2 linked regions of the Thermosynechococcus vestitus BP-1 genome follow. The protein of the gene in region 2 interacts with the protein of the main gene of each other region in a pairwise test. Links are inferred from orthologs where the notes say so. Each region holds a gene or a part of one and is shown on either strand. Other genes may lie near its edges.

Evidence for each region. Proteins that work in one complex are often made in the same cells at the same time.
Region 1: the proteins of def (region 2) and TLL_RS00340 interact in binary tests that used the Escherichia coli proteins (3 or more experiments, as listed by UniProt). The link is inferred for Thermosynechococcus vestitus BP-1 from one-to-one orthologs.

Annotation. Positions count from the first base shown.
Region 1 is NC_004113.1:61,546-66,323, reverse strand. What follows is about bases 1,596-4,465. They hold TLL_RS00340 (aspartate-semialdehyde dehydrogenase), read right to left. Parts: upstream 3,607-4,465; coding sequence 2,584-3,606; downstream 1,596-2,583. Other genes in these bases: ribH (6,7-dimethyl-8-ribityllumazine synthase), read right to left, coding at 4,197-4,465; TLL_RS00335 (CHAT domain-containing protein), read left to right, coding at 3,880-4,176; TLL_RS00345 (DUF1838 domain-containing protein), read left to right, coding at 1,711-2,547; TLL_RS00350 (hypothetical protein), read left to right, coding at 1,596-1,708. Outside these bases: TLL_RS00355 (AI-2E family transporter), read left to right, coding at 1-1,026; more of TLL_RS00350, read left to right, coding at 1,031-1,595; more of ribH, read right to left, coding at 4,466-4,733.
Region 2 is NC_004113.1:1,753,869-1,759,223, forward strand. Bases 2,655-5,355 are described here. They hold def (peptide deformylase), read left to right. Parts: upstream 2,655-3,572; coding sequence 3,573-4,139; downstream 4,140-5,355. Other genes in these bases: TLL_RS08500 (hypothetical protein), read left to right, coding at 2,695-3,060; TLL_RS08505 (LapA family protein), read left to right, coding at 3,156-3,497; TLL_RS08515 (hypothetical protein), read left to right, coding at 4,158-4,355; gcvH (glycine cleavage system protein GcvH), read left to right, coding at 4,372-4,755; TLL_RS08525 (branched-chain amino acid ABC transporter permease), read left to right, coding at 4,756-5,355. Also shown: TLL_RS08485 (Crp/Fnr family transcriptional regulator), read right to left, coding at 1-68; trpE (anthranilate synthase component I), read right to left, coding at 235-1,755; TLL_RS08495 (aldose epimerase), read right to left, coding at 1,789-2,616. UniProt on the Escherichia coli protein: Removes the formyl group from the N-terminal Met of newly synthesized proteins. Requires at least a dipeptide for an efficient rate of reaction. N-terminal L-methionine is a prerequisite for activity but the enzyme has broad specificity at other positions.

The sequences.
Region 1 (4,778 bases), 1.7 Mb from region 2 along the record:
CTTGTCCTTGCCTCCCTATTTGCCTTTTTGCTGAATTACCCGGTGCGCTGGATGGAGGAGCAGGGAAATCCCCGAGGACCCTCAGCAATTTTCGTCTTTCTGCTGGCCTTGGTACTGATTGCGATCATTGCCTTGGTCGTGGTGCCCAATCTCTTTAATCAGGCACAACAACTCATTGCCCGTCTGCCGGAATGGTTTAACTCCAGTCAACGCCGACTCTTGGAATTTGGCCAGTGGGTGGACTCCCTCAATCTGCCGGTGACGGTGGATGTGGATGCCCTTGCCAATCAACTGTTGGAAAAACTTAAGGATCAATTGCAAAGCTTAGCTCGCGAGGCGCTGAATTTAATTTTGGGCACCCTCAGCAGTGCGGTGGATGTGCTGATTAACCTGATTTTGACGGTTGTGCTCACGTTTTATTTGTTGCAGCACGGTGATGAATTGTGGAATGGTCTCCTCAGTTGGCTACCCAATACGGTCCGCCCCACGGTTTCAGAAACGATCCGCCGCAGTTTTGAGAGCTATTTTATTGGTCAGCTGGTACTAGGGCTGTGCATGGGGATTGGCTTGACCACGATTTTCATTTTCCTCAAGGTGCCCTACGGACTGCTCTTTGGTGTCATTATTGGCGTGATGGCCTTGGTGCCCTTTGGCGGCACGGTGGGGATCATTTCCATTAGTTTGCTGGTTGCTCTTCAGGATGTTTGGCTCTCCCTCAAGGTGGCCGGGTTTGCTTTTCTCTATCAGCAGTTTTTGGAGAATGTGGTTGCGCCACGGATCATTGGTAGCTTTACGGGCTTAAATCCGGTTTGGGTTTTTTTGGCGATCCTGACGGGCGCTAGGGCTTCGGGTTTAGTTGGGGTTCTCATTGCAGTTCCGATCGCGGTGGTGATCAAAACCTTCCTTGTGAGTGTGCGATCGCGCCTCAATAGCGAGGAAGAGGCGGACGCCACCGTTGCCCTCCCCAATCATCCGCCCCCCGTACTGCCTGCTTCTTCCTCAATGAAGCCATCCTCAGTGGAGTAGGACAATGCTGCGTGCCCTTCACCCCGGAATTCTCACCTCCCTTGTTTTAATCAGTACAACAGCCGCCATTACCCTAGTTACGGCTTTTATTGGCTACCACCTAGGGCGAGACTCATTACGCGGTGTCTCCCAGCCAGTGGTGAATCCCATCCTCGGCAGTGCCGTGAAGACCAAGGATCAAACCCAAGGGGAGCGATCGCCCATTCTTGACGAGGCACAGATCATTGCCCAAACTAAAGCCCGCATTGCCGAAATGACTGAAGGTTCTAGCGATCGCAAGATTGTGCCTGCTCCCACCACTGCCAATGAACCCCCAGCAGCGGAACCAGCAGTGAGTCGAACACTGCCTATCGTCGCTGAGGATCAGGGGGTACGCCTAGAAATTAGCCGTGTGGACACCCTTGGCCAAGATTTAGCCCTGCAGGTTAGCTTGAAAAACGATAGTAGCCAAGGGGTGCAGTTTATTTACACCTTTCTTGAAATCACAAATGATAAAGGTGATCTTTTGAGTGCCCTCACCGAAGGCCTACCGACGGAATTGCCCGCCGGCAGTGATCTGGTCAAGGGCACGATTCTGATTCCCAAAAGCCTCCTCAACAATACAAAAACCTTAACACTGCGCCTTGCCAGCTATCCAAATCAGGATGTGCAATTGCAGGCGGCCAATATTCCGGTGGAGTAGCTATGGCTGCTGCTGAATTGGTTCAAAAATGGTTGAGTGCTCGCGATTGGGTGCGGGTGCGGGCAGATTTGAGGGGCAAGACCACGTTTATCGCATGGCAGGGAGCCGTGTATAGCTTTGTTCCCCAAGAGCGTCGCCGTCACCTCTTCAACATTCTTGGCATGAGTGCCGCTCGCTGTTTGCCCCATCCCGAGGGAGGGTGGTATTTTCTTTCCCGTGAATTAACGTTTTATCTGGATCCAGAAAATGGCTCCCTGTGCGATCGCTGGCATAATCCTTGGATAGGGGCCGTAGTTCCCGTGATTCCCGTTGCCAATGATCCTGTGCAGGGGCTATTTCGCCGTGAGGTGCCTGCGCAAGTGGGTGAGCAAACCACGACGTTTCAGTTTGATCTGTTTCCCTACTACGACAATCCCTTGGCTAGCGATCAGCGGTTTCAAGCCTACAGCCCCCAGCCCATCTACCAAGCCGCAGAACTCTTTAAGCTAACGGTGGCCACGGCCGATTTACAACAAGATACGCCGACGATTACCAATGTCCATTTGTGTTGGAGTCGGATTGGTCCTTGGTTGCCTTGGATGAAGATGGGCGATCGCCCCGGTTATCTCATCTATAGCGCGACCGGCTGCAAAGCCCTGACTGTGGAAGACTTACCCCCTCTCCTACAAGAGCAATTAGAGCGACTGCCCCAATACCGTGAAGCCCCCAGGGAATACCGCGAGGGGGCAGATATGACCTCGTGGCTGTATTTTCAGGAGCACTTCGAAGCCTATTTAGAAAAGCTGGGGGAGCCATCACCTGATCTTGGGCGATCGCCCCCTGAACCGACTGATCAATGAATCACTGACTGGTGAGAGGAGCGTCCTTTGCGGGAGTTAAAGAAGTCCTTGGGCAATCAGGGATTCAGCAATTTGCACCGCATTCAATGCCGCCCCCTTGCGAATTTGATCCCCACACAGCCACAGTTCAAGGGCATTGGGTGCGGAAATATCTTGGCGCAGCCGCCCCACAAGCACCGCATCCTTCCCTGTTGCCTCTAGGGGCATGGGGAAATAATTGCGCTGCCAATCCTCAACAAACTGCACCCCCGGCGCTTTTTGCAGGCGATCGCGGGCCTCTTGCACGGGAAAAGGCTCAGCAAACTCAACATTCAACGCTTCTGAATGGGCACGCAGTACCGGCACACGCACACAGGTAGCCGTTAGCCGCAACTCTGGGGCATGGAAAATTTTGCGGGTTTCATTGACCATCTTCATTTCCTCTTGGCAGTAGCCCTGCTCATTGAGGGGAGAATTGTGGGGAAAGAGGTTAAAGGCCAAGGGATAGGGAAAGACCTCAGTACGCGGCGGTTGTCCCTTCAGAATATCAAGAGCTTGATCCTTGAGTTCTTGCATAGCCTTTGCCCCCGCCCCACTCGCGGACTGATAGGTGGCCACCACAATGCGCCGAATCGGTCGCACCTGATGCAATGGCCATAGCGCCACGGTCATCAAAATGGTTGTGCAGTTGGGATTGGCAATGATGCCTTGGTGGGTTTTTAGATCGTCAGGGTTGACCTCTGGCACCACTAAGGGCACGTTGGGTTCCATGCGATAGGCACTGGAATTATCAATGGCGATCGCTCCCCCTTTGAGGGCGATCGGCAGCCACTGCCGCGACACACTTGCCCCCGCCGAAGCCAGAATGAGATCCAACCCTTTGAGGGTCTGTTCACTCACCGCCTCTACAGGCAGGACAGTCTCACGAAACGAGAGGGTTTGACCCGCAGAACGGGGCGACGCCAACAGCCGTAGCTCTGCCACTGGAAACAACCGTTCCGCCAAAATTGCTAAAATTTCCGTGCCAACCGCACCTGTGGCTCCTAAAATGCCAACCCGTAATCCCTGTGCCAAAACCATTACTCCTAGAAATATAAGCTCATTTTATGATCGTTGCAGGTGAAGAAGTAACAAGGCATCGCATTTTGAGAATTTTATTTTGGGAATTTTATTGTCGTATCTATAATGGCTATAGCCAATTTTGACCACAGCCTCTGGACTCCCCCACAGGAATCGCCAGCGGCAGGACTCGATGAATGATCTGGAGGCTGGGATCGTGAAAACCCCACAACGGTATCTCTCTCCCATGGTCTTAGCCTTTTGGGGACTTTTCAGCGGCAGTGTCTAAGCCAGATGACCCCAACCACCAATGGCACTGGCACTACCGTCAGTGATGAAGGAGCGCTGATCCTGATGACAGCATTTTATGGCAACTTGAGAACTGCTCCGATTAAAGCAGAGGCCCTGCGACAGCCGCAGCTTGCCATGATCCATCAGCAGGTTGTGGTTGAGGAGAGTCATCGGCACAGTGCTGGACTGTGGGGAGCGCTTTCGATTCCTTTACCCCAAGCAGTTCAAACGAGGGGTGGCCGTCTACTTTCCCATGCATCCTTTTGGGCAGCCTTTACGATGATTGGCAGTCCTTGGTAGCTCTAGGGGCAATTTCTGCTTCACCCATCCGTGAGAATACGGGTACTGGAACTCAGTTTGGTTGTTGGTGGATTGATGGCGCTGGGGAGGGTTTGCATCAGGTTTGCCATTTCCAAGGCATTGAGGGCATATTCCCAGCCTTTATTGCTTTTAATACCCGCCCGCTCAAGGGCCTGCTGCATGGTGTCAGTGGTGAGGATGCCGTAGATGATGGGCACCCCTGTTTGCATTGAGGCAGTGGCAATACCTTTGGTGACTTCAGCAGCGACATAGTCAAAGTGGGGGGTTTGGCCACGGATCACCGCCCCTAGGCAAATAATGGCAGCGTAGCGACGAGTAGCCGCCAGTTGAGCTGCCACAAGGGGAATTTCAAAACTACCGGGTACCCAAGCATAGTCCACTTGGGAACCGTGGGGATTGGGATCAACGCCATGACGACGCAGGCAATCTTGGCAACCCTCTAGCAGCTTGGTCGTAATCAGATCATTGAAACGGGAAATCACAATGCCAAAGCGAGGCGTTCCCAGAACTTGATAGGTGCCTTCAAAAACAGCCATAGGTGGAGGTGCCAAATCTTACCCAAAAGAGTATAACCTGCAACG
Region 2 (5,355 bases):
ACCCGCAAGGAGGAGCGCCAGCGTCCATCCACAGGAGGAGTGACTGCAGCGGTGGAGACGTTTGCCATGGCGGTAGAACCTCGAGCAAAGGAACCAGCCCTTAGGTGTGTGCCTGAGAGATGGGTTGTTCTGCCAACATTCCCAGGGTTTGGGTTCTGGGTAACGTTCGCTAAAACTCTTTACTAGGCTAAGGGGCTAACGTAAAGATGAGATAATCCTTGGTTCAAGATTGGGTTAAGGTTTTGTTGTCAGGGCAGAAATCGCTTCCAACAGCCCCCGTGCTTTGTTGAGGGTTTCTTCGTATTCCCGCTGCGGATCGGAGTCGGCAACAATACCAGCACCCGCTTGCACATGAATCAGATGTTGATGGTCCGTCAGGGGTTGCACCACCATTGTGCGAATGGCGATCGCTGTATTGAGTTGACCTTCAAAGTCATAGTAACCATAGGCACCGGAGTAGGGGCCACGGCGGCAACCCTCCAATTCATAGATAATTTCCATGGCACGAATTTTGGGGGCACCACTGACTGTACCAGCGGGGAAACAGGCTTGGAGTAAGTCCCATGCCGTTTTATCAGGCAATAGTTCACCCACCACATTACTGACAATGTGCATGACATGGGAATAGCGCTCAATCACCATAAAGGCTTCAACGCTGACACTCCCCTGACGACACACGCGCCCCAAATCATTGCGCCCCAAATCAACCAGCATGACGTGTTCGGCCACTTCTTTGGTATCGGCAAGGAGTTCTGCGGCAAGCTGCTGATCTTCGGTGTAGGTGTGCCCCCGCTGGCGAGTACCGGCAATAGGACGCACAGTCGCAAGGAGAGAGCCAGCGTTTTCAGGATGGTGCTCGGCTTTAACCATGACCTCTGGACTAGAGCCAATGATCTGCCACGTGCCAAATTGAAAGTAGGCCATGTAGGGGGAAGGGTTAATCAGGCGCAAGGAGCGATAGAGGGCAAAGGGATCGCCGCGGTAGGTGGCACTGAGGCGTTGGGAGAGAACGACTTGGAAAATATCCCCCGCACGAATATAGTCCTTAGCGCGCGCCACATTGGTACGGAAGGCTTCGGAGGTAATGTTGCTAGTGTAACTGGGGATCTGACGACTGGGTTGCCAATGGAGCTGAGTGGCCTCAGGGGGAATACGGGTTTGCAGTTTACGCAAAAGCCGCTCTAGGCGATCGCTCGCGTGGGTATAGGCTGTTTTCAAGTCCGTCTCACGGGTATCGGCATAGACCACCGCCCAGATTTTTCGCTTCACCTGATCAAAAATCAGGATTTGATCCACCTGCATCCACACCCCGTCAGGCAAATCCCTTGCCGTGGCAGGATGAATGGGAACCCGTGGCTCAATCCACTGAATCAGTTCATAGCCCCAAAAACCAAAAAGACCACCAATGCCCCCCGGCAGTTGCGCTAGCTTCACCGGCTGATAGGGTGCAAGGCAGTTGGCCAAAATGGTGAAGGGATTGCCGGTAAACCTGGTAACTGACCCATCGCGATGGGTTTGGGTGGTTTGGTTGCCGCGGGTTTCCAGTACCCACAGGGGATCACAACTGAGGAGACTGTAGCGGGCCAGTTGTTCGCCTCCCTCGACGGACTCGAGCAAAAAGTTGTAGGGGCGATCGCGACAGACCCGATACCAAGCCGACACAGGTGTATCCATATCCGCCACCCACTCCTCATAGAGGGGGATAAAGTTACCCTGCTCGGCAAGCTGACAAAAAGTCTGAAAATCGGGGTACATGGTCGCATGTGTGAAAACTTTCTTATTTTCTCCCTAAAGGGGAGCAACAGCAATCTCAACGCCAAGGGTCAGGTGCTTCTGGGGTGGCACGTGCAGTAGATCCACCCCCGTATTCAATGCATTGCGGGGGGCAGTCCAAGGCTCTAGACAGTAGTAGGGTTTCCCCTGAACCGTCCAAAAGACGAGGGTTGTAAACGCTGTATCGTAGCGGAGCGTCAGGCAGTACTGTTGTTGCAGGTCAAAGACGCGAGCCACTTGACCCGTGAGCGGGCGACAGGCCCAATCGAGTTCTGCTGCACTCCAGTCAAACGTGCCGCTAAAGGTCAGGGGTTGTTGGGTTTTTTGATCCACCATGGCATGGATCGGCAAGTCGAACTGCAATTGGTGCTTGTCAGCAACGGCAAAGTAGGGATGCAAGCCAAAGCTAAAGGGCAAGGGGATGTCACCGGGGTTAGCCACCTCAAGGGCGATCGCCAAGGCATCAGCAGCAAGGGTATAGGTTAAGGTCAGATGAAAGGCAAAGGGATAGACTTGGCGCGTGGCTGGGGTATCTTGCAATCCCAGTTTCAAGACATGTTGCCGCTGATCGAGCACCTGCCATGGCAAGTCCCGGGCAAAGCCGTGCTGCTTGAGGTGGTAGGTTTGGCCATTGTCGTGAAATGCATCCTCGGGCAAATTGCCACAAATAGGAAACAGGAGGGGAATACCGCCGCGCACGCTGAACTGAGGGTTGGCAAAGCGCTCCCGATCTAAGTACAGCAGCTCATGGCCTTGCCACTGCCAGCGACTAATGAGGCCACCGCGCTCTGGGATTACCTCAACGCGAGTACGTTCGGCATGGAGAGTATAGGGCATTACCATAGCTGGACAGCAGGCCTGCTTCTTAGGATACACCCGCGACTACGCTAGAATAGCGACAATGCCCTTGGAGGGAAGCCAATGTCCCTAAGATTTACCCTAAACCCCACCCTACGTTTTTGGTTCAGTGTGTTGCTGGTTACTTGGTTGCTGGGGCTACTGGGGCTAGGCTGGTTAGTGCAATCCTTTCTGGTGCTGTTCTTAATCTTAATGTTGACGCCGGTGCTCCTTTTTGCGGGCTTGCAACTTTGGTTGCGCTGGCAGTTGGTGACGGCGGCTTGTCCAGTGTGTGGCTTTGAATTTAGCAGTTTGAATAATACCCAGACCCAATGCCCTGCCTGTGGCGAAATGCTGATGGTACGCGATCGCCAGTTTCAACGACTCGCTCCCCCCGGCACCATTGATGTCCAAGCAGTAGAAATCAGTCACTCGGTGATTGAGGACTAACTACAGTGGTATGATGAACCCAAGATTGTTGGTCGCTGGCAAGATGCCCGATGCGACAATCTCTATCTATGACTAGATTGGCTACAGGATGCCCTATGCGACAACTGAACTTCTTGATGATATTTGTCATTGGCTTGGGCTTAGTTCTCTTTAGTATTCAAAATACTGAACCCGTTAGTATCAAGTTCTTTGAAGGGAAAGTCATTCAAGCGCCATTGTGCATTGAACTCATTATAGCGATGGGCATTGGTGCCGTCTTTGCCTGGGTCTTTAACGTCTGGGTACAGGTACAGCGCCTCTTTACAATTCGGGTGGAAATGGAAGCCCGCGATGAACAAATTGCCCACCTTGAGCAGGATGTGGAACGCTATAAAGCTGCCCTTGAGGAGCAACAACGCCTCTTGCCCAGTGTCAGCAGCGCCTCGACGGAAAAGTAGCCTAGAGCCTTGAAAATTCGTTAGGCTAAAAGGGGATTAAACTTTGTTATTTTTTGTGTTAACTCGGCGTGTCCTATGGCTGCATCTCTGGCTGTCGAAAAGAAAAAGTTAAAAAATCCGCCCCTACAACTGCACTATTTGGGCGATCGCGTGCTCCGTCAACCCGCCAAACGGGTCAGTAAAGTGGATGACAGTATCCGCGATATTGCGCGGAAAATGCTCCAAACGATGTACAGTGCCGATGGCATTGGCTTAGCGGCACCGCAGGTGGGCATCAATAAGCAAATTCTCGTCATCGATATTCATCCCGATGACCCTGAAGCGGAGCCCTTGGTGATGATTAACCCGGTCATTAAGGACTTCAGTGAAGAACTGGAGGTTTGCCAAGAGGGCTGCCTCAGTATTCCTGGGGTGTACCTAGAGGTGCGTCGTCCGGCCATGGTGGAGGTCTCCTACAAAGATGAGTGGGGTCGTCCCCAAGTGATCATGGCGGGTGGGTTGCTTGCCCGTGCGATCCAGCATGAAATTGATCACCTAACGGGGGTGATGTTTGTCGATCGCGTGGAAAACCAAGCGCTGCTGCGCCATGAACTCAAGGAGCATGGGTTTACCGCCAGTGCTGTGCGTCCCATTGCTGCCTAACCCTGAGGAGCATGGTCTGTGGCCAAAAGTTATCTATACTTAGTGGGGGCCTGTGTGGCAGCGATCGCCACAGTGGGTTGCATTTTTGAACTGAGCTCTGGGGAAGCCCAGTTGGGAACTGTGCCCACCACCGTAATTTTGCTCCTCAGTGCACCCCTTGGTTTAGTGGCCTTTGTAACAGCGGTGCGCCTTGCCCGTGCCAGCGATCGCCCCTGATGGATTGGAATCTACTATGACACTCACCTATCCTGAGGACCTGCAATATCTTGACAGCCATGAGTACCTGCGCCTTGAGGGCGACACGGCTACCCTCGGCATTAGTGCCTTTGCTGTGGATCAACTGGGGGATATCGTCTTTGTCGAGTTGCCTGCCGTTGGCGATGCCCTAGAACCCGGCGAACGCTTTGGCACAATTGAATCGGTCAAGGCCGTTGAGGATCTCTATGCGCCCCTTGGGGGAACCGTCATTGCCGTTAATCAAGCCGTCATTGACAACCCTGAGCAAATTGCCGCAGATCCCTATGGTGAGGGGTGGTTGGTGAAGGTGCAAGTCAGTACCCTCCCTACGGGACTCCTCTCAGCAGCGGATTATCGTGCCCTAGTGGAAGGATCGTAGGTGGTAACCAACGCCTTGCAAGTCCTTGTGGATGGACTAGCCACAGGGAGTGTTTATGCCATTTTTGCCCTCGGCTATACCCTTGTCTTCTCGATTTTGGGCATCATTAACTTTGCTCACGGCGCTGTTTTTGCCCTTGGGGCTTATCTCACCTATGCCCTCTTGGGAGGACGCTTTGGCTTTAATGGCCTGTTGGCCAATGGGCAGCTTCCCGTTGCCTTGCCCTTTGCCCCGGCCTTGGCCTTGAGTGCCCTTGGCTGTGGGCTGTTGGGGGTGGGCATTGACTGGATTGTCTTTCGACCGTTGCGGCAGCAGGGCACCGATACCCTCTTGACGGTGGTGGCCAGTCTTGGCGCTGCCGTTTTCCTCACCAACTTGATCCAGTATTTAGTGGGTGCCGAAGTCTATACCTATCCCGATCAACTCTGGGGTGGATTGCCCCTTACCCTGCAATGGGGGGACATTACCCTGCGCACTAGCCAATTGATTATCTTTGCCGTGGCCGTGGTTTTGATGATTGCCCTGACCTATTGGGTGAAAGGGACGCGCATGGGGAAAGGATTGCAGGCCGTGGCTGAAAATCCAACTGCCGCCACATTG